Pueribacillus theae: one gene and its partner. The protein of the gene in region 1 interacts with the protein of each later gene in a pairwise test. Links are inferred from orthologs where the notes say so. Each region holds a gene or a part of one and is shown on either strand. Other genes may lie near its edges.

The links.
Region 2: the proteins of ftsL (region 1) and DCC39_RS07765 interact in binary tests that used the Bacillus subtilis proteins (3 or more experiments, as listed by UniProt). The link is inferred for Pueribacillus theae from one-to-one orthologs.

What each region holds. Positions count from the first base shown.
Region 1 is NZ_QCZG01000001.1:81,974-91,428, reverse strand. The notes cover bases 5,663-8,535. They hold ftsL (cell division protein FtsL), read right to left. Parts: upstream 7,344-8,535; coding sequence 6,981-7,343; downstream 5,663-6,980. Other genes in these bases: mraZ (division/cell wall cluster transcriptional repressor MraZ), read right to left, coding at 8,372-8,535; rsmH (16S rRNA (cytosine(1402)-N(4))-methyltransferase RsmH), read right to left, coding at 7,367-8,296; DCC39_RS00485 (penicillin-binding protein), read right to left, coding at 5,663-6,960. Also shown: DCC39_RS00500 (UDP-N-acetylmuramoyl-tripeptide--D-alanyl-D-alanine ligase), read right to left, coding at 1-1,057; DCC39_RS00495 (UDP-N-acetylmuramoyl-L-alanyl-D-glutamate--2,6-diaminopimelate ligase), read right to left, coding at 1,054-2,517; DCC39_RS00490 (stage V sporulation protein D), read right to left, coding at 2,808-4,730; more of DCC39_RS00485, read right to left, coding at 4,819-5,662; more of mraZ, read right to left, coding at 8,536-8,803; bacillithiol biosynthesis cysteine-adding enzyme BshC, read right to left, coding at 9,145-9,455. UniProt on the Bacillus subtilis protein: Essential cell division protein that may play a structural role. Probably involved in the regulation of the timing of cell division. Also required for sporulation.
Region 2 is NZ_QCZG01000012.1:54,662-65,498, reverse strand. What follows is about bases 874-3,800. They hold DCC39_RS07765 (FtsB family cell division protein), read right to left. Parts: upstream 2,564-3,800; coding sequence 2,183-2,563; downstream 874-2,182. Other genes in these bases: DCC39_RS07750 (RNA-binding S4 domain-containing protein), read right to left, coding at 3,582-3,800; yabP (sporulation protein YabP), read right to left, coding at 3,152-3,457; yabQ (spore cortex biosynthesis protein YabQ), read right to left, coding at 2,574-3,155; DCC39_RS07770 (S1 domain-containing RNA-binding protein), read right to left, coding at 1,679-2,116; spoIIE (stage II sporulation protein E), read right to left, coding at 874-1,162. Also shown: more of spoIIE, read right to left, coding at 1-873; more of DCC39_RS07750, read right to left, coding at 3,801-3,839; DCC39_RS07740 (putative polysaccharide biosynthesis protein), read right to left, coding at 5,231-6,820; spoVT (stage V sporulation protein T), read right to left, coding at 7,124-7,657; mfd (transcription-repair coupling factor), read right to left, coding at 7,822-10,837. UniProt on the Bacillus subtilis protein: Required for vegetative and sporulation septum formation. Required for the activation of genes expressed under the control of the sporulation transcription factors sigma F and sigma E.

The DNA of each region.
Region 1 (9,455 bases):
CAGTTAGCAGCTCAAGCGATTCAATCCCGGCCTTCATTGATGAAGGGCTCGCATTGTATGCATCATTAATAAGCAATGAATCATTTTTTCCTTTTATGCGCTGAAGACGCATTGCTGTCAAAGTTGTGTTCTTAAGGCCTTTTTGAATGTTAAGATCGCTAATTCCAAGTTTTCTTGCGATGACGATTGCATAAACAGCATTTTTAATATTATGTTTTCCAAGCAAAGGCAAATAAAATTTTGTTTCTTCATGATTTAATGTAAAAAACTGGCCATCTTCATTTCCTGAAACATTTTTAATGACAACATCACAGTTTGATCCATATCCACAAGTAATGACATTCGTTTCGTTTGCGATGGGCTTTAGAATCGGTTCATCTCCATCCATAACCGTTACTCCATCACTTTTTAAGCCGTCACGAATTTCCATTTTAGCTTCTGCGATTTTCTCACGGCTGCCCAGTTGTTCAAGATGGGACTCGCCTATATTTGTAATCACCGCATAGTCAGGCTTTGCAAGACGGCTTAAAAATGAAATCTCGCCTAAATGACTCATCCCCATTTCCAAAATGAGGACCTCACAATCCTCTTTCATTGAAAGGATCGTAAGAGGCATCCCGATATGATTATTATAATTTCCCATTGTTTTAAATGAATGAAATTGTTGTTCAACAAGTGAAGAAATTAAATCTTTTGTCGTTGTCTTTCCGTTGCTGCCGGTAATTGCCACAACATACGGCTTTACCATTGAAAGGTAACGTTCTGCGGTTTTTTGCAATGCGATTGTTGTGTCTTCAACTAAAATGATAGGAAAGTCCATTGGAAGGCCCGGCGGCAACAGCTTATCTTTGTTCCAATAACTTGCGACAGCACCGTTGCTTATCGCTTGCAGCAAAAAATCGTGACCGTCAAAACGCTCACCTTTTATAGGGATAAAGAGCCCACTCCTCACTTGTTGCCTGCTATTTATAAATATACATTCGATTTGTCTTGAGTCATTTGACTTTCCATTCACCAATTCGCCTAGCGATTCAAAAAAAGATAGCGGCTGATTCATAACCTTGACTCCTTTATCGCATCTCTGGCAACTTCACGATCATCAAAATGATAGATGTTCTTGCCGATAATCTGCTCCGTCTCATGACCTTTTCCAGCAACTAAAATGACATCATCCGGCTTCGCTTGCTGAACAGCATAGTAAATGGCCTCTCTTCGATCAACGATCGTAAGATAATCACCTTCTACATTTGCTGTTATGTCGTGCAAAATTTGCTCAGGATCCTCACTTCTCGGGTTGTCGGAAGTAAAAATCGCACAGTCAGCATATTGCATGGCGATCTCTCCCATGATCGGCCGTTTTGTTTTATCCCGATCACCGCCGCAGCCAACGACGACTGTCATTTTCCCTTTCGCAAATTCCTTAATTGTTTTTAAAACATTTAATAAGCTATCAGGCGTGTGTGCGTAATCAACAAGCACAGTGTACGGCTGGCCTTCATCAATCAATTCGAAACGGCCTGGCACACCTTCCATGCTTTCAAGACTTTGCTTGATCGAACGAAGGGATATGCCAGATGCCAGACATGCGGAGACTGCGGCTAACGCATTATAAACGCTAAAAGTGCCGATTAATCGCATATTGATGTCAATATCCCCAAATGGCGTACAAAGCAAAAAATTAGTTCCAGCGCCTGACAATTTTATATTTTTTGCTGAAATATCCGCCTCTTTTTCGATTCCATATGTGACTACTTCTGCTGCCGTAATCGTTTTGTAATAGGCTGAAGCTTCATCGTCATTATTTAAAACAGCAACTTTCCTCTGACATTTACTATATGTATTTCCTAGCTGGGAAAAAAGAATTCCCTTTGCTTGTTTATAAGCTTCCATCGTTTTGTGGTAGTCCAAATGATCCTGAGTTAAATTTGTAAAAACAGCGATGTCAAAGTCACAGCCTCTCACCCTGCCTAAATGAAGGGCATGTGAAGAAACTTCCATTACTGCGGCTTTCGTATCTCCTTCAACCATTTCGGAAAACATTTTTTGGAGAGTAAGTGATTCAGGGGTTGTGTTTGCTATGTCTCTTTCAACACCGTTGATTTTTGTATTAATCGTCCCAATTCTTCCTGTTCTTACTCCGCTGTCTTCTAATATTTTATCGATCAAATACGTTGTCGTTGTTTTTCCATTTGTGCCTGTGACGCCTATTACATTTAATTTTTTTGTAGGATATTCATAAAATACATCTGCAAGAATGGCCATCGCACGCTGCGAATCTTTTACTAAAATCGTAGGGACATCTAAGTTGACCGGACGCTCAACAACGAGTGCGACCGCTCCTTTCGAAACCGCCTCTTTGGCAAAATCATGTCCATCAACCGTAAATCCGTTGATACATATAAATAGATCATTTTGATTTACCTTGCGTGAATCCATTTGAATCGAATGAATTTCCGGATTCCCTTTTTTTAACCATTTTTTCACAAGTAAATGGCCGATCAATTTTTCCAGCTTCATGTATCCCAGTCCTCTCTGAAGCAATCTATATCCATTTGGTTAAGGTTATTCGTCAAAAACGATGGAGTAAATGGCTTACTCCACCGTTTTTGGCAAATAATCAGTTGTACGGCCTTGGGTGAATGTAAGTTTAGAAGGTAATTTAGAAGCCAAGCTCCGGCCGCTTGGCTTCACCGCCCCATTTATTTTACTACATTAAGGATCGCTTTCGTAGTCATTTTATTCGGTTCGTCAATCACTTAAGGCTTTCGCCATCCTTTGATAATCATTTTTTTCTAATCATTTGAAGTTCAATGTTTTTCACTTAAATATAAGCGAATGGTTGAACCTTCTTCGACTTTTTCGCCGGCTTTTGGCGATTGGTAAATCACTTTCTCGCCGGTTCCGGATGCATCGATTTTTAAATTGTAAAAAGCATTCCGGATTTCTTTAAGAGTTTGCCCAGTAAGATCCGGCACTTCGATCATTGGAGTGTCATTCCACGCTTTTTCTTTTTCAATTTGTTTTTTTCTCTTTTTAACGTCCATGACTTGCAGACTGTCGCCAATAATTTTACCGGCAATCGGAGCGGCGACGGTACCCCCGAATTGTACAATCCCTTTTGGATTGTCAATCGCAACATAGACAATAATCTCTGGGTCATCTGCCGGAGCAAAACCAATAAATGAAACAATGTAGTTATTTGTTAAATATTTTCCCCCGACAGCTTTTTGTGCCGTTCCTGTTTTTCCGCCGACACGATAGCCGTCGATAAACGCGTTTTTTCCAGTTCCCTTTGCAACAACGCTTTCTAGAGATTCACGGATTTTCTTTGACGATTCTTTTGAAATAACTTGCCGCTTCATCTTCGGTGTTATCTTTTCAACCGTCTCATTCGTTTTTGGATCGATCCATTCTTTTGCAATATAAGGCTCATATAAGGCCCCTCCGTTAATGGCGGCTGATACAGCGGTTATTTGTTGAATAGGCGTTACAGAAACACCTTGGCCAAATGATGTCGTTGCCAGTTCCACTGGCCCAACCCGTTCAAGGTCAAATAGGATTCCTGTACCTTCTCCCTGCAAATCAACACCTGTTTTTTCACCAAAACCAAATTTATGAATATAGGAAAACAGTTTTTCTTTGCCTAGCCTTTGGCCTAGCGCTACGAAGCCTGGGTTGCATGAATTCTCGACAACTTCTAAAAATGTTTGCTCACCATGCCCGCCCGATTTCCAACATCTTAGCTTGGCGCTACCGACTTTTATATGGCCTGGATCGTGAAAATGGTCATGCTCCAAGTCAACCTTTCCTTCTTCAAGTGCGGCAGCAAGTGTAATGATTTTAAATGTTGAACCCGGTTCAAACGTACTCCAAACCGGTTTGTTTTGATTATAGATTTCCGGTGCAATTTCCCGGAAGTTTTCCGGATTGAAATCCGGCCTGCTGGACATCCCTAAAATTTCGCCTGTCTTGGGATTCATGGCAATTGCCATGGCCCCATCCGGATGGTAAGTTGTCTCAGCAATATCCAATTCTCTTTCGATGATTGTCTGCACTTTTGAATCAATGGTCAGTTTTAAATTTAACCCGCTTTGGGGAGGTGTGTAGTCATCTGAAAGAAAAGGCAGGCGATTCCCTTTTGCATCTGAGTAATACTCAACTTGGCCTTTTTTTCCACTCAATTTTTCGTCATAATATTTTTCCAGGCCTGTTAGCCCCTGATTATCAATCCCCGCAAAACCGAGGACATGTGACAAATAGCTGCCAAATGGATAATGGCGCTTGTTATCTTCAGCGATATATACGCCAGGTAATCGCAATTTTCTTATTTCATTTGCCTTTTCATTTGAAATTTTTCGTCCTTCTGGATGAATCCACTGGGAAGATGAGGGTTTCGTAAGAATCTCATATACTCTATCTTTCTTCATATTAAGAGCGGACGCCAGTTTCTCAGCGGTATCGTTGGCATCCTTCACTTGCCTTGGCACGACAAGGATAGACGGAGCACTTATATTTTTGGCGAGCGGAATATCGTTGCGATCAAGAATTTCTCCGCGTTCTGCTTCAAAAGGAATATTTCTGCTCCATGAATCCTTTGCTTTTTCCGTTAGCCAATTCCCCTGTATTAGCTGTACATACCCTAACCTGGCAATTAAAACGAAAAACACAATTACGCCAATTACAAGCGAAAAAATAATCCTTTTCCGTACAGTAACATTTGAAACGCGCAAAGTGAGGACCTCCCTTACTTAACTCGTTTCAATATATGCTTGTACGAAAATAATTAGACGCCGCTCACTCATTTTGTTTTTGTTTTGGCTACTCTGGAGGAGCAAGCTGTATCGTGATTTGATCCTTTTCTCTTACTGATTCTTTTGGCTTTATACTTTGTTTAACAACATAGCCGGAACCATTTATTTTCGGTTCCAACTGCAGGATTTCAACGACTTTCAAGGCGTCCGCCAAAGACCACCCTTTTAGATTCGGCATTTTAATTTCTCCGTCGCCTTTTAAAATGATTCGTTCTCCATTTAAAACAGATGAACCCGGATAAGGAATCTGTTCCTGTATCAAGCTATCTTTGTTGCCTAAAGCCTCGACTTTAAACCCTTTATTTTCAAGTTCTTTTCTCGCTTCTTCCAACTTTTTCCCAGCATAATCTTCCAGTTCTAAGCCATAATTACTATTTTTCGAAAGAGCTTTCTTTGAATCCTCAGATGCATCTGGTTCGATATTTAAATGCTGTAAACTGTTTTTCGTAATCGATGTAAATAGCTTTCCTGTTGCTTGAGAGCCTGTTTCGAAGCCTTTAAGTTTAGGGCGGTCTACGGCAACATAAACGACTAACTTCGGATCATTTTTAGGTGCCATTCCTATAAATGAATAAATATTTTTTCCCCATCCTTTCATATATCCGCCATTCGGAGATGGGATTTGTGCAGTCCCCGTCTTACCGGCAATGTCGTAGCCTTCAATCGCAAACGGCTGTCCTGTTCCATCTGTTACAACAGTTTCCAGAATGTCTAATACTTTTGATGCCGTTTCTGGAGAAATGGGCTTGCCTGTTGATTTTGGCTTGTTTTCTAGGATGATTTCGTCTGTTTCAGGGTCTATGATTTTTCGTGTAACATATGGACGCATCATCACGCCATTATTTGCAATCGCAGTCGCTGCCTGAATTTGTTGTATCGGCGTAACAGCTGTACCTTGGCCAAAGGAAGTCGTTACTTTTTCAATCTCAGCTTCATAGCGGAAAGCACTGTTTGCTTCATCAGGCAAATCGATTCCCGTTTTTTCGCGAAAACCAAACTTTGTCAAATACTGGTATAGACGATTAAAGCCTAACTTTTCTTTCGCCAACTTGGAAAAAGCAACGTTTGATGAGCGTCTTACGCCTTCATCAAAGGTAATGCTCCCCCATCCCTCACCATTGTTATGGTCAGAGATGACACCACCGGCAACTTTGTATTTTCCAGATTGATACTTTTCCTGTCCGTTGTATACTCCCTCTTCAATCGCGGCGGCAAGGGTAAATACCTTCATTGTGGAACCAGGCTCAAAACGGGAGGAAATTGCATCATTTGAATAGTTTGCAATATCTCTTTTATTCGGATTAAAACTTGGCCGGTTCCCTAAAGCTAGAATTTCACCTGTCTTTGGATTGGCAACGATTGCGATTGCTCTTTCCGGCTTGTATTCTTTTTCAATTTCATTTAATGCCTGTTCAACGAAAAGCTGAATATTTTCATCAATTGTTAAATAGACACTTTTTCCATTTTGGGGCTTTTCTATTTTTTCATCTGGCACAGGCAGCTTTGTTCCGCTTCCATCGCGTTTAAATGTAACCGATCCATTTTTTTCTATTAAATATTTATTCAAACTTTTTTCAAGGCCCATTACCCCTTCCTGGATATCAGACTGTTCATTTTCATTCACAAATCCAATGATATGTGACGCGAACACCTGATTAGGGTAATATCTTTTGGTCTCTCTTTCAAAACCGATCCCCGGGAGATTTAATTCCTCTATTTTATTTTTTTGCTTTTGCGTAAGTTTGCGGCCGTAAGCGCCAAACTCAACTTGAAAGCGCTTCTTTTGCTTTAATATTTTTTCTAGATTTTCTTTTGAGGCACCTAAAATAGGCGCTAGCTGTTTCGCAGTTTCTTCAGGATCCTTCACGTGGTTTGGATAAGATCGATCGAGAATCGCATAAATCGTATAGGAAGGAATATCTTGCGCAAGGACGTTTCCTTTCCGATCATAAATGGAGCCTCGGTGGGCTTCTAACGTTTTGGAAGTTGTCCAAAGTTCTTGGGCAAGCGTATTTAATTCTTTTCCGTCTACTTCTTTCGTTATTTCGATGTATAAAAATCTTGTAAACAATAAAAGAAAGAGCAGCACAAACAAAATTACAACACTGGCTGCTCCTTTATTAATATTTTTATTTTTCATTTGTCCCATTTTTATCACACTCGCGTAGCTTACTCTGTGATGACCTTTACATTCTCTTCATTTAATTCCAAACCCAATTCATTTTTTGCGATATTAAAAATCCGATCAGGATCGCTCAACTCTGTTACTTGCAATTCCAAATCCTGGTTTTCGCGGGTTTTTGCATCAATTTCTGTCTGAACAGCTTGAATGTCCCGATTTATTGAATTGATCGATGAATAATTTGAAATAACAAAAACGGAAGCAAGGAAAAAAGTAATCGCAAGAATCGCTAATAATACGACTTCCCCTTTAGTTATTCTACCTTTTTCGACAACAACTGTCGATGTTTTCTTTACATGCTTTTGAGCATGTTGCTGTTTTCTCCTCGTTTGAAAAGCCAAATTATCCAAAATTTATCCCCCTATCGTAAAATTTAACACTTTTCCGCAACCCTGAGCTTTGCTGAACGCGCTCTTCGGTTATGTTTAATCTCTTCTTCCGTCGGCAAGATGGGTTTTCTCGTAATCAATTTTACTTTCGGTTTGTATTCATCCGGAATGATAGGAAGCCCTTGCGGAAGTTCCGGGCCTGTGCTTTCCTTTTTAAAAACTGTTTTACATATTCGATCTTCTAGAGAATGAAACGTAATAACAACGATTCTCCCTGCCGGGTTTAATAGTTCGATCCCCTCTTTTAGCCCGGCTTCAAAAACTTTCAGTTCATCATTCACTGCTATTCTTATTGCTTGAAATATTCTTTTTGCCGGATGCCCGCCTTTTCTCCGGGCAGGCGCTGGAATGGCTTCTTTAATTATCTCAACGAGCTCACTAGTCGTCTCTATCCGTTTCTTTTGTCTTGCATATCCAATTTTTCTCGCAATTTGCTTGGAAAATTTCTCTTCGCCATAGTGAAAAAAAATGGAAACAAGCTTCTCATATTCCCACTCGTTTACAATTTCCTTTGCTGTGAGGTGTGCATTTTGATCCATCCTCATGTCTAATGGGGCATCGTGATGATAACTAAATCCCCGTTCAACCTCATCCAATTGCGGGGAAGAGACACCCAAATCAAAAAGAATGCCATCTACCATCGTTACATTTCGGCTGTTTAATTCTTCTTTTAAAAAGCGAAAGTTGTTACGGATAAAAGTGAAATGATTATGATGGGAAAAATATTGCTCGGCATGGCGAGCGGCCGTTACATCTTGGTCAAATGCATAAAGATGTCCGTTAGGCGATAATTTTTCCATGATTTTTGCACTATGCCCACCTCTTCCAAACGTACAGTCAACATAGATGCCATCAGGGGAAATATTAAGTTGTTCAACTGCTTCTTCTTTGAGTACTGTTTCGTGTCCGTTCATACGTCTCCCACACTTGGTTGTCCAAAAAAAGACTAGAGTCTCCTGGCTCTTTTTGAAACATCATTCAATAAATAGCTACAATTCAAAGTCAATTAAGCTTTCAGCAATTTCACCAAAAGATTCTTCAGAGTCATTGTAGTAATCTTCCCAAACAGCATTGCTCCAAATTTCAATTCGATTTGAAACTCCGATGATTGTACACTCTTTTTCCAATTTGGCATATTTCCGGAGTGTCGGCGCAATATTGACTCTTCCCTGTTTATCTAGTTGGCATTCCATTGCCCCTGAAAAAAAGAATCTTGTAAAAGCTCTTGCATCTTTTTTTGTAAAAGGAAGCGATTTAAGCTTTTCTTCCAACACTTTCCATTCTTCTAAAGGGTAACCAAATATGCATTGATCTAGTCCTCTAGTGAGCACAAATGTTGAGCCAAGTTCATCGCGGAACTTTGCAGGAATGATCATTCGTCCTTTTTCATCAATGTTATGTTCATATTCCCCCATGAACATGGCCCAATTCCCCCACTTTCATAATCTAATCTACCACATCCCCCCACAATGTACCACACTCTTTTTTTACTATTTCCATGAAAAAAGAAAAAATCCTGCCAAAGCGGCAAGATTTTATTTTATAGTGCGTGTTCAAAAAGGAGGACAACGAGAGGCAAGAAGGTCGAGGAAGCGCAGCTCTGAGCAACACAGCGTATGTTTGTAGGATACGTGAGGAGCGGAAGAGCAAGCTGACGAAGAGATTCGCAGCCTATTAAGGAAGTTCGACTAAATCATCACGTCCTGTGATAACGTCGAACTGACTTACTTCCTGTAAGCCTCCGGACTTTTTTAACATCCTCTTATATATAGATGATATGATGTTTATCATTCTCCAAATCAAGGATTGTAAATAATTCATCGATGAAACTTAACCCATATTTATTTAAAAAATAAAAAATGTTCCAGCTGCGTTCTTGCATGCCCCCGTTTGGAACGAGGGAAGCTTCAATGGTATCGAATGCCTGTAATTCATTCAAGTAACGCTCTTTATACATTCGCTCAATTTTCCTTTCCATAAAGTCAATTTGTGACATGATAAACAATCGGTTTTTCTCGGACAATTTTCCTAAATTCCGATCATTCTCCCAAGCAAATTTTCTTAACTTCGAAT
Region 2 (10,837 bases), on another replicon or contig:
AGCTTTTTTCGGTGACACGGCTCAAATAGTAATCGATTTCACTATTGTCTTTGCCATCCTCGTTTAGAGATGGCGCTTGAGTGAAACTGTTTGAAAGTGTTTGAAAGAGGGAAGAGAACTGTTCCACACGGTTTGCTGTGACGTCGCGTAATTTTTTTAAATATTGCTGCTGTTCCTTTGAATGTTCATTTGTCCCGGGAATATAGCGGGCAATTTTCTTAATGGCTGACTGCGGTGTGATAAGAAATAACAGAAAAGCTACAAGAGATTCCAATAACGCAGGATAGACGCTTGTTAATGTCTTTCCGCCATACATCCCAATAAGCAAAGTACCGACAATCAGCCCAATTCCAACGCCAAATTTTTTCCCTTCTTTCAGAAGTCCGCCAAGCAGACCCGAAAAAGCAAGTAAACTCATCTGGGACAAGCTTGCCACATCAGCAAGGCTTAAAATCAAACCGATGACAACACCGACCGTTGCCCCGATTGCAGCTCCCCCAATGAATGCAAGCAGCATCACGATGTATCTGGCAAAAAGATTTTCCAAAGACATGTCATAAACGGTCCACCCGATTGTTCCGGTTAAAATCGAAGCAAGTAAAATAATAAAACAAACGATCTCTTCATTACGCAACGTTCGTTTCAACGGTTTCAATGTTAAAAGCGGAATACTTTGTAAAAAGATCATCGCCAAAAGCAAACTTAGGCTCGACTCAACTGCCGCCACAATGAATTCCGTTGTCACCATACTTTGTTCGAAAGCCATAAACAAAACCCTTGAACTGAAGCCTGAGATAAGGACGAGTATTGGCAATGTTTTTAGCAAGTCCTTGCTTCGCCTCTCGATCATTTTATTCAAAAGCAAAAGAATCATAGCCCCTGTAGCTACAAATAAGCTATTTTCCAGTGAATAAAATGAAGCGCCAAGTATAACTCCAAAAAAGGTGACTTTGGCATATTCTCTTTTCAATAAAAGAATAGATGCGAAAAAGGGGATTGCAAATGGACTCATTTCATTCAAAATGACAGCTCGTCCAAGCAACAATCCAATCGCAAACACGAAAATTCCCGACTGAACAATCAACTTCTCCATCTTTACCATCAACCGCTTGAACCATAAAAATTGCAGATTAACACCTTTCATAACTGTTAAACTTCTCATTTCCCTATCATTCCTCTCACATATTTTTTCGTTCTCGTTTGGTTTACGTTTCATTAAAACATAGGATTCCTTCAATTTTTGTCAAATGAACACGGTTACATAAAAAAACTTATCGACGCGGTTCCCTATCCTTCCTGATCACCGACATTAGTTGACAGAAAATAGCGAAAAAATTATATCCGCCATTTAAAACGCGCAGACAATAAAAAAACGCATCCCAATTGGAATGCGTTTAACACGTAATGATAGCGGCGGAGGGGATCGAACCCCCGGCCTCACGGGTATGAACCGTACGCTCTAGCCAGCTGAGCTACGCCGCCATATGTTGATTGACACGAATTTGATTGTAACAAAAGATAAAGATTTTTGTCAAATAATATTTTCATATTTTAAATCATCATTTAATTTAGCGATTATTGTTGAGGCCAAAATGAACCGGAACGCTTTAACACAGCAAAAAAAGCACCGATCCCCCGGTGCTTTTTTCACCATGTATATATCAATTCAACAGCAAGCTTATGATCTTCTAGACCCTCGTCCACCTCGCTTGGAATCCGTTTGGCGTTTAAGCGTCGAGAGCCGCTCTTCGCTGTCTTTCAAAAATCGGCTTAGTTTATCCTCGAAAGTAGCGAATTGTACAGGAGAACCTCTAAATGACTTTCCGCCTTTTCGAAAGCCACCAGGTTTTGGGCCTCTTTTATACCCATCATTTTCCGGTCGCTCTGTCGCCTTTTTTATCGACAAGCCAATTTTGCCATCACTTTCAACTTGAACGACTTTCACTTCAACTTGCTCGCCAACTTTCAAATGCTCATGAATGTCCTTAACATAATTGTGAGCGACTTCACTAATGTGGACAAGGCCTGTTTTTCCATTTGGCAGCTCAACAAATGCTCCAAAATTTGTGATCCCAGTAACTTTACCTTGCAGCTTGCTGCCTACTTCAATTGACATGAAAAAAATGATCCTCCTTAAAAAAATAAACATTTTTCTTATTATACTCTTGTTAAAAACATTGTGTCAATTTGTCTCAGACTCAGGGGGCAATTTAAAAATGGTCTCTCCTTTTTTTGAAAAAAAGAAATCCCTTCTTGCAATTTCGCCGACATATTCATAGTCATTCAATTTTTTAATTTCTTCCCTCAAATCGATTTGTTCCGCGTTTACTTTTTTCAATTCCTGCTCCACCGCTTCTTTTTCTTCCAGCTTTTCATTTAACAGTTTGTTTTGCGAGAAAAAGATGGAGAAAAACGTGCCTGCAAGAATAAATGTTAACATACCGTATACTGCCAACCGGCGATAAAGGCCCCTTTGCCTGCGTTTTTGAATTTTGTCATAGACTTCACGCTCCTGCATATAGCGCGACGTCGTTTCTTGAAGTCTCCTCCTAGCACGACTCATAGAAAACCTCCTAAATCCGTCCAAACCACTTTTTAATCTTATTCTGCATGATTTTTAACAATCCTGCTACCCTTTTCACAAGATTTTTAAAAGATTTAGGAAGAAATCGCCAAATCATCTTCTGTATCCCATTTAAAGGGATCATTAAAATTTTAAAAATGAATAAGAAAATAGCAATGATCGTACTTCCAATAAACGTAATCAACATGAAAAGTAATTTTGTCGTTCCTCTTATCGGTTTTACAATAAATACATTGGATAGATTTAAAGCCACCCGGATCATGTAGTTCCCGAACCGGATAAAAGCATTTAAAAGTTTGTTATAAAACGACTGAAAAAGGGCTCGGTAAGCGGCAAACCCACAAAAAAGAGCGACAAAGATATAAAAGCGGATATCCCCTTCATTGACATACAATAATACGGTGAAAATGAGCAACCCTTGGACAACCCAAAATAAAATATCACAGAAAAACAGCACCCACGTCCAACGGTTCGGGTGCATAAAGCGGCCATACGTATCAACTGCCGCACCTATCCAGACGCCCATTAAAATCATGGATACCATCGTAAGAAACTGGACCGATAACGTCATTTAAACAACTTGCTAAAAAAGCCTTTAGCTTTATCCCCGTCGTGATCATCCAAATAAACAATATCGATAATTCTGCCGTTGATTAATACGATCCCTTGATCCACACTTAAATTTTCCATTTTTAACTGTTGCCCGCGGACTGCTAAAAACCCCATCACTGTTTCCAAAAGAAATTCTTCATTATCGAAGCTTTCGACATGCTTTACACCCGTAATTTCGAGCTGCTTTCGCCCTTTTAGGACAAGATTGTGATCTGGCTTTATATGCTTTTCATTCGCTTGTTCAAAATGGTTCCGTTCCATATGCCTTCCCCCTCTTTTCTGTTCATATATATGGGAGAAAAAACATTTTTAGAACAAGCATGCGAATACAGAAGTCGGAGATCAGAGGCCGGAAGCCAGAATGAAAAGATGAAAAGAACAAAAATTATTCTACCGGTTCTTCTTTAATCATTTCATACATGGAAGCCGCTTCTTCTTTTTTCGGCGCTTCTTTAATTTCTTTTACTTTAACTGTCACTAGCCTTTGTCCAAAGCGGATGGCAAGTTCATCGCCTTGTTTAACATTCGTCCCGGCTTTTGCAATTTGGCCGTTTACAGAAATTCTACCTTTATCACTCAGCTCTTTAGCCACTGTTCTACGTTTAATTAAACGGGAAACTTTTAGAAATTTATCAAGACGCATTCATCAATCTCCTCTTATTCCTTGTTTTTTTCTTTTTGCTTAACCTTTTTCCAAATTTCTTTCACTTCCGCCTCAGTCTTTGCATTCACATCTCCGAAGACGTGAGGATGGCGGCGAATCATTTTTTTCGTAATCGAGTCAATGACATCATCAATCGAAAAATACCCTTCATCTTCTCCAATTTGGGAATGAAGCATCACTTGAAGCAGCACATCGCCAAGCTCTTCAGCCAAATGATCCGGATCACCTTCGTCAATGGCTTCGATCACTTCATTTGTTTCCTCAATTAAATATTTCTTTAAACTCTCGTGTGTTTGCTTTTATCCCAAGGGCAGCCATTTGGCCCCCGCAATGCTGCAATCACGTCACGCAGCTTGTTAAAATCGCGATATAGCAATTCCTCATTCGTGACGGCAGGTACGAATACGGCTGTTAATTGGCTTAAGCCAATGTCGCGGTCAAGTTCATAAAGCGGGATTATGTTAACGGATTCCTCTTTGCTCCCCGCTGCTTCGACAACCGTGATTTCATAGTCATCCGGAAGAAGTTCCATTAACGTGAGCTTCACTTCGGAAGCCGTCATTTGATCGTATACTTGTGTAATAATAAGATGATTGCGAATTTGCAGCTCATTTCGATTCATACTTAATGCATCAACGATTTGGCACCCTTCAATTGGATCAATTTTTACTGCTGTAAACAGTGCATCAAGAAAACTTTGGCCACCACAAATTTCAATTTCAATGTCCGCTGCTTCTTGTTTGTTTAATAGCAGCTGAACAGTTCTTTCGGCGACAAGTGGATGACCCGGTACGGCGTAGACAACATTACTGGAACGAGATTCTCGTATAAGCGCTGCAACGATTGCGTCATACGTGTCATCGAAATTGGAATGCCGTTCATACACGCCGTCAAATGTTTGAAACGGAATGCCTTCATTTTCCAATGCAATGGCCGCTGGATGTTCTCGTGTCCGCAAAAAAAGATTGCTGCTATTTTTTAGCTTTCGATAAATGCCGATTGGCATTTGTTCAAGATCGCCGGCACCAAGGCCGATTATAGAAATGACCGGCAAAATAACACCCCCTTATTAGTGCGTGTTCAAAAGGAGGACAACGAGAGGCAAGAAGGTCGAGAAAGCGTAGCTCTGAGCACCGCAGCGACGAGCGATACTTCTATGATCCGCTGCGAGTTGCACCGAGGAAGCATGCTTCGGAGCAATGCTTGTAGACGCAGGTGCATAACTCCTTTCAATTAAATGAGGAGCGAAAGAGCAAGCTGACGAAGAGATTCGCAGCCTAAATTGAAGTTCGACTAAATACATCACGTCCTGTGATAACGTCGAACTGACTTACCTCCTGTAAGCCTCCGGACTTTTTGAACATCTTCTATTACTTGTTTTTTAGGATGGCAGTCAACTTCCCTACCTTTGGAAAATACGTTAGCTCTTCTTTCGTGAAGGTACGAAAAACGAACAACAAACTAAAGTAAGTGAGCACCGCGACAACGACAGAGGAAAGTGCAACGATTGCGGCTGCCATTCTGCCTGAACCGAGAACTGCTTCAATACCCGTTTTCCAAATGAACGTAACGATCGCCATCCCGATGGCGCTCAAAGAAATACGAATGCTGTAAAAGCGGTATCTTTTAAAAAGATTTAACTTTTTATTCACGTATAAGACGGAAAAGGCAGACATCCCGGCAAACCCGGCAACTGTTGCAACTGCCGCAGCCTCAATGCCAAATAACGGCATACATACAGTATTCATAAAGATTTTTACAAGAAGTCCGAACGAGATTATGAATAAAATCAGCCGAACTTTTCCGATCGCCTGCAGTACGGCAACTGCCGTCAATGCGACCGAACTAAACACGATCGTTATTCCAAGTATAGCAAGCATGGACGATCCGTTCGTATCTTTAAATAGCATCATATTCGTCGGTTCGATAATGACGAATAAGCCTACCGAAGCCGCTAAACCTGAAATAAAACTTATTTTTAAAGCAAACCCCGCCTTCTGGGCCGCTTCCAATAACCGATCTCTAACGATGTCCTTTACGATAAACGGGACAATAACAAGTGATAGTGACGTAGCGACTGTCAACCCTAGCTGCAGAAGGGGTTGTCCCCTGTCAAACATTCCTTTTGCCATTTTTGCTTCAACATCCGAAAACCCAGATGCTTTCAACTGATTAAAAATTGTTAGTGCATCCACGAATTGAAAGAAAATAAGGGCAAGCGAACTTACGGAAAAAATGAATCCTTCAAATAGCAGCTGCTTTATGATTTTCTTTTTTTCAATGGCTGGACGGATAGATGCCATTTTCCTGTGCTGCTTATTTCGTTTCCTTAAAAAGGATAATAAAACAAGCACACTAGCTGCACCGCCTGCAACCGAGCCGAAAGCAGCCCCTGCACCGGCTGCATATACACCGTATCCCCCGTACATAAAATAAAAACATAAACAAACGATGGCAACGACCCTGACACATTGTTCCGCAATTTGGGACATGGCGGTCGGAAGCATATTCTCTTCAGCCTGGAACATCCCCCTCAAAACGGAAATAAACGGAAGGAACAAAAACGGAAAAGAAATCATCCGGTAAGCGGACACTAGCTGCGGGTCACCGACAAATCGTGCAATGACAGGAGCCATGAAATATAAGATAAGAAATGACAAAATTCCGAGTGACGCAAGCAGCCAAAAAGCAACTGCAAGAACGTGGCGTGCTCCAGCCGGATCGCCTTTTGAAGCCCGTTCTGAAACAAGCTTTGAAATAACGGAAGGAAAACCGTACATTGCTAAAATAAAAGCGATGCCATAAAAAGGATATACTTGTTGATAAATATAATAACCGATATCGCCAGTAATGTTTTGATAAGGAATGCGGTAGCCAATGCTGAGAACTTTGGAGATAAGCGCCGCAAACGTTAATAAAACGGCACCGTCCAGTAGCCGCTTTCCGTCTTCTGCATTCATTTTGTGCACCTGCTCGATCCTTCTATTTTTGAATTACCTCCATAGTATAGCAAATCACGCCAAAACTTCCATTCCCTTATAAAAAATCGGCAAGCCTTACCGGCTTAAACAGAGGCGTAGTACACACAGAGTGCAACCGTTGCCCTTGCACTTGCTGCAAATGGAAACTTTCCTTGTGTGTTAAGAAAACCGCTGACGCGCCTTTTTTGGAGGTGAGAGGTGCGATTGGTCCAACTTTGTGTGCAAGTAAAATTTAGGCATTCTTTTAAAAGAAAGAGAGACGGCAACCACCGTCTCGATTTGTCACTGTTCCATTTGCCGCGCTAAAAAACCTGCGGCAGTCTCTGACAATTTTTTTTCAACTTCGCTCAGTGTATCGCCTTCTTTTGCAAGCATGACGACAGCACCTATTGGATCGCCATTTGCAATAATTGGGGCAATAACAAATGCTCCTTCATAGTCAGTTCCTTCGATAATCTCAGCACTTCCCTCTGATTGAAGAACTGTTTTTCTCTCACTCATGCTTTGCTCAACTGAACTGCCAAGCGCTTTGTTTAAATGTTCTTTTTTTGATCCACCGGAAACCGCGATAAAGGTATCCCTGTCCGAAATTAAAACGGTATGCCCTGAATGCTCTGACAATGATTCTGAGTATTCCTTCGCAAAATCTCCAAGTTCACTAATGGGTGAATATTTTTTCAAAATGACTTCCCCATCACGGTCAACAAATATTTCCAAAGGATCCCCTTCGCGGATTCTTAGTGTTCGACGGATTTCTTTTGGAATGACCACTCTGCCTAAATCATCGATACGTCGTACAATCCCTGTTGCTTTCATTTCTCAGATGCCTCACTTTCTCTGTTGTAAGAAGCTGGAATAGTCACGTAAAATGGTGCCAAACAAGCAAAATTCACCATTTCCTTTCCTTTATTATCCGTCGTAACGCCTGTCTTATTCACAAAAAAGAAAACACTGTGCAATTTTTTGCTTGAGATCTTATTTCAACTCGTCTGCGGTTGTTTAATCGCTGTTTTAAAGTTTTCTAAAAGTGTTAAAAGCAACCTGATGATTTCTTTATCGCTCTCGCCTTTTGTACGCAAAATGACTTTTACTTTTTTCCCTGCTGTACCAAGATGGATTCTTCGATCGATACTGCTTACGATGCCAAATAATTTTGAAGCATCAATCAGTTCGCCCGATTCCTCGGAAAACAAAATGACAAATTCCCCTTTTGACTCTTTAATTGATTCGATCCTCAGTTCTTTTGCACGGATTTTCATACGGGACATATCAAATAAATAGGCGACTTCATCCGGATAATCTCCAAATCGATCAATCATTTCATCTTGCAGGTCATCCACATCCTGTTCGTCCGACAACGCGCGGAACCGTTTGTACATATCAATTTTCTGCCGCTCATCACGAATATAACTCGAAGGAATGTAAGCGTCCATTTTCAGCTCAATTTCCACTGGCTGCGGTTTATCTGACGGCTTCTCGCCTTTCCGTTCTTCAATGGCTTCCTTGAGCATTTGTGAGTACAAATCAAAGCCCACAGAATCTATAAAACCATGCTGTTCCGCACCAAGCAAGTTACCAGCTCCACGAATGGATAAATCACGCATCGCAATTTTAAAACCTGAACCAAGCTCTGTAAATTCTTTAATCGCTTGCAGCCTTTTTTCCGCGACCTCTGTCAACACTTTATCCCGCTGGTAGGTGAAATAGGCATACGCCACACGATTGGAACGCCCAACACGCCCACGAAGCTGATAAAGCTGGGATAATCCCATCTTGTCAGCATCATAGACGATTAACGTATTCACATTCGGGATATCGACACCTGTTTCGATAATCGTCGTACTTACGAGTACATCATAATTCCCGTCAAGAAAATCAAGCATCACATTTTCAAGCTCACCCTCCGTCATCTGGCCATGTGCATGGGCGACGCGTGCCTCAGGGATGAGCATTTTGATTTGCTCTGCCATCCTTTCGATACTTTCTACACGATTATATAGAAAATACACTTGTCCTTCTCTTGCCATTTCCCGTTCAATCGCTTCACGAATCAGCGCCGCGTTGTATTCGACGACATACGTTTGGACAGGGAACCTGTTTTCCGGAGGCGTCTCAATGACTGATAAATCCCTTACGCCAAGCATCGACATGTGAAGCGTTCTAGGGATTGGAGTAGCGGTAAGTGTGAGTACGTCAATGTTTGCTTTCATTTTTTTGATTTTTTCTTTATGCTTTACCCCAAATCTTTGCTCTTCATCAACGACAAGCAAGCCTAAATCGTGAAAAACAACATCTTTTGATAGAATACGGTGAGTGCCGACGACGACGTCGATCGTGCCGTTTTTTAATCCTTTGAGCGTTTCATTTTGCTGTTTTTTCGTCCGAAACCGGCTAAGAACAGCAATATTAATGGGATGGTCGCTAAAACGCTCTCTCATTGTTTCATAGTGCTGCTGAGCTAGAATGGTTGTTGGCACAAGAAATGCCACTTGCTTGCCGCTCATAATTGCCTTAAAAATCGCTCTTAGGGCGACTTCGGTTTTTCCATAGCCTACATCCCCGCATAAAAGGCGATCCATTGGCCGCTCCATTTCCATATCTTTCTTTATTTCTTCAATTGCCCTTAGCTGATCCTCTGTTTCTTGATAAGGGAAAGACGCTTCAAATTCTCTCTGCTCCTCCCCGTCCTTATCAAACATAAACCCTTTACTAGCTTCACGCTCCGCGTACAGCTTAATCAATTCATCCGCAATATCTTCGACAGATGATTGGACGCGCTTCTTAACCCTCTTCCAATCGTTTCCTCCAAGCGAATAAATTTTTGGGACCTTCGCTTCAGAACCGACGTATTTTTGAACTTGATCGATTTGCTCAACAGGGACATAGAGCGTGTCGTTTCCTGCATATTTGATATTGAGATAATCTTTATGAATGCCGTTAATATCGAGCGTCTCAATCCCCAAGTATTTGCCAATCCCGTGATTGACATGAACGATATAGTCACCGACTTTAAGTTCAGAATAGCTTTTGATCCGTTCGGCGTTCGACATTTTTTGGGATCGTCGCTGTTTTCGGGTTCTTTTGCTAAAAATCTCTTCTTCTGTCACAACAGCAAGGCGTTGAAGCGGCAATTCAAAACCGCTTGATAGAGCGGATGTTAAAATTTGGATTGTTCCGCTTGCTAGCGGCCTCGTTCCATCAGATAGATGGGCTTCAATGCCGTAATCGTCCAAAATTCTTTCAAGCCGCTTTGCCCGCTCTTCGTTGGCGGCCAAAAAAGCAATTGAAAAGTTCCCTTTTTTCCACCTTTCAATTTCCGTCTTTAAGACGTTCATTTGCCCATGGAATTGCTGCATCGCCTTGCTGTTAGCATTGACAACATTTTGTGGGTTCGTATGTGGAATATGGCGCAAAAAGAGGGTGAAATGTATTTTGCTGTTTGCTTGATTCTGAAAAAGCGATTCAAACGAGAAAGACATCGCAAGATCAGCTACGGTTTCCCCTTGCTCAAGAACGGAAGTATGCCATTCTGCTTCTTCCTTATCCAGTTGTTGGGACATTTCTTGAATGCGGCTCGTTTCGTCAAAAACGATCATGCCATCTTCAGGCAAATAATCTAATAAACTTGCAGGTTGTTTATATAAGATAGAGATGTATTTATAGATTCCTTGAAAGGTTTCTTTATTCTCAAGTCTTTCGATCTCGTAACGAACATGCTCTGCAATGGCTTCTTTGACGCTTTTGTTTTTCACTTTTTTCAATGTTTTTTCCAGCGCTTTCGCAAGCTGTTCTTTTCCGTAATCAAAATCTTCGGGAAACAGCGGCATCTCAGAAGCAGGGCAAATTGTAATCGTGTCAATTTTTGATTGTGAGCGCTGCGTCTCTACATCAAAAAAGCGGATGGAATCAATTTCTGTATCAAAAAGCTCAATTCGAACAGGTTGTTCCTCTGTCAAAGGATAAATATCAATGATTCCTCCGCGCATGCTAAATTCC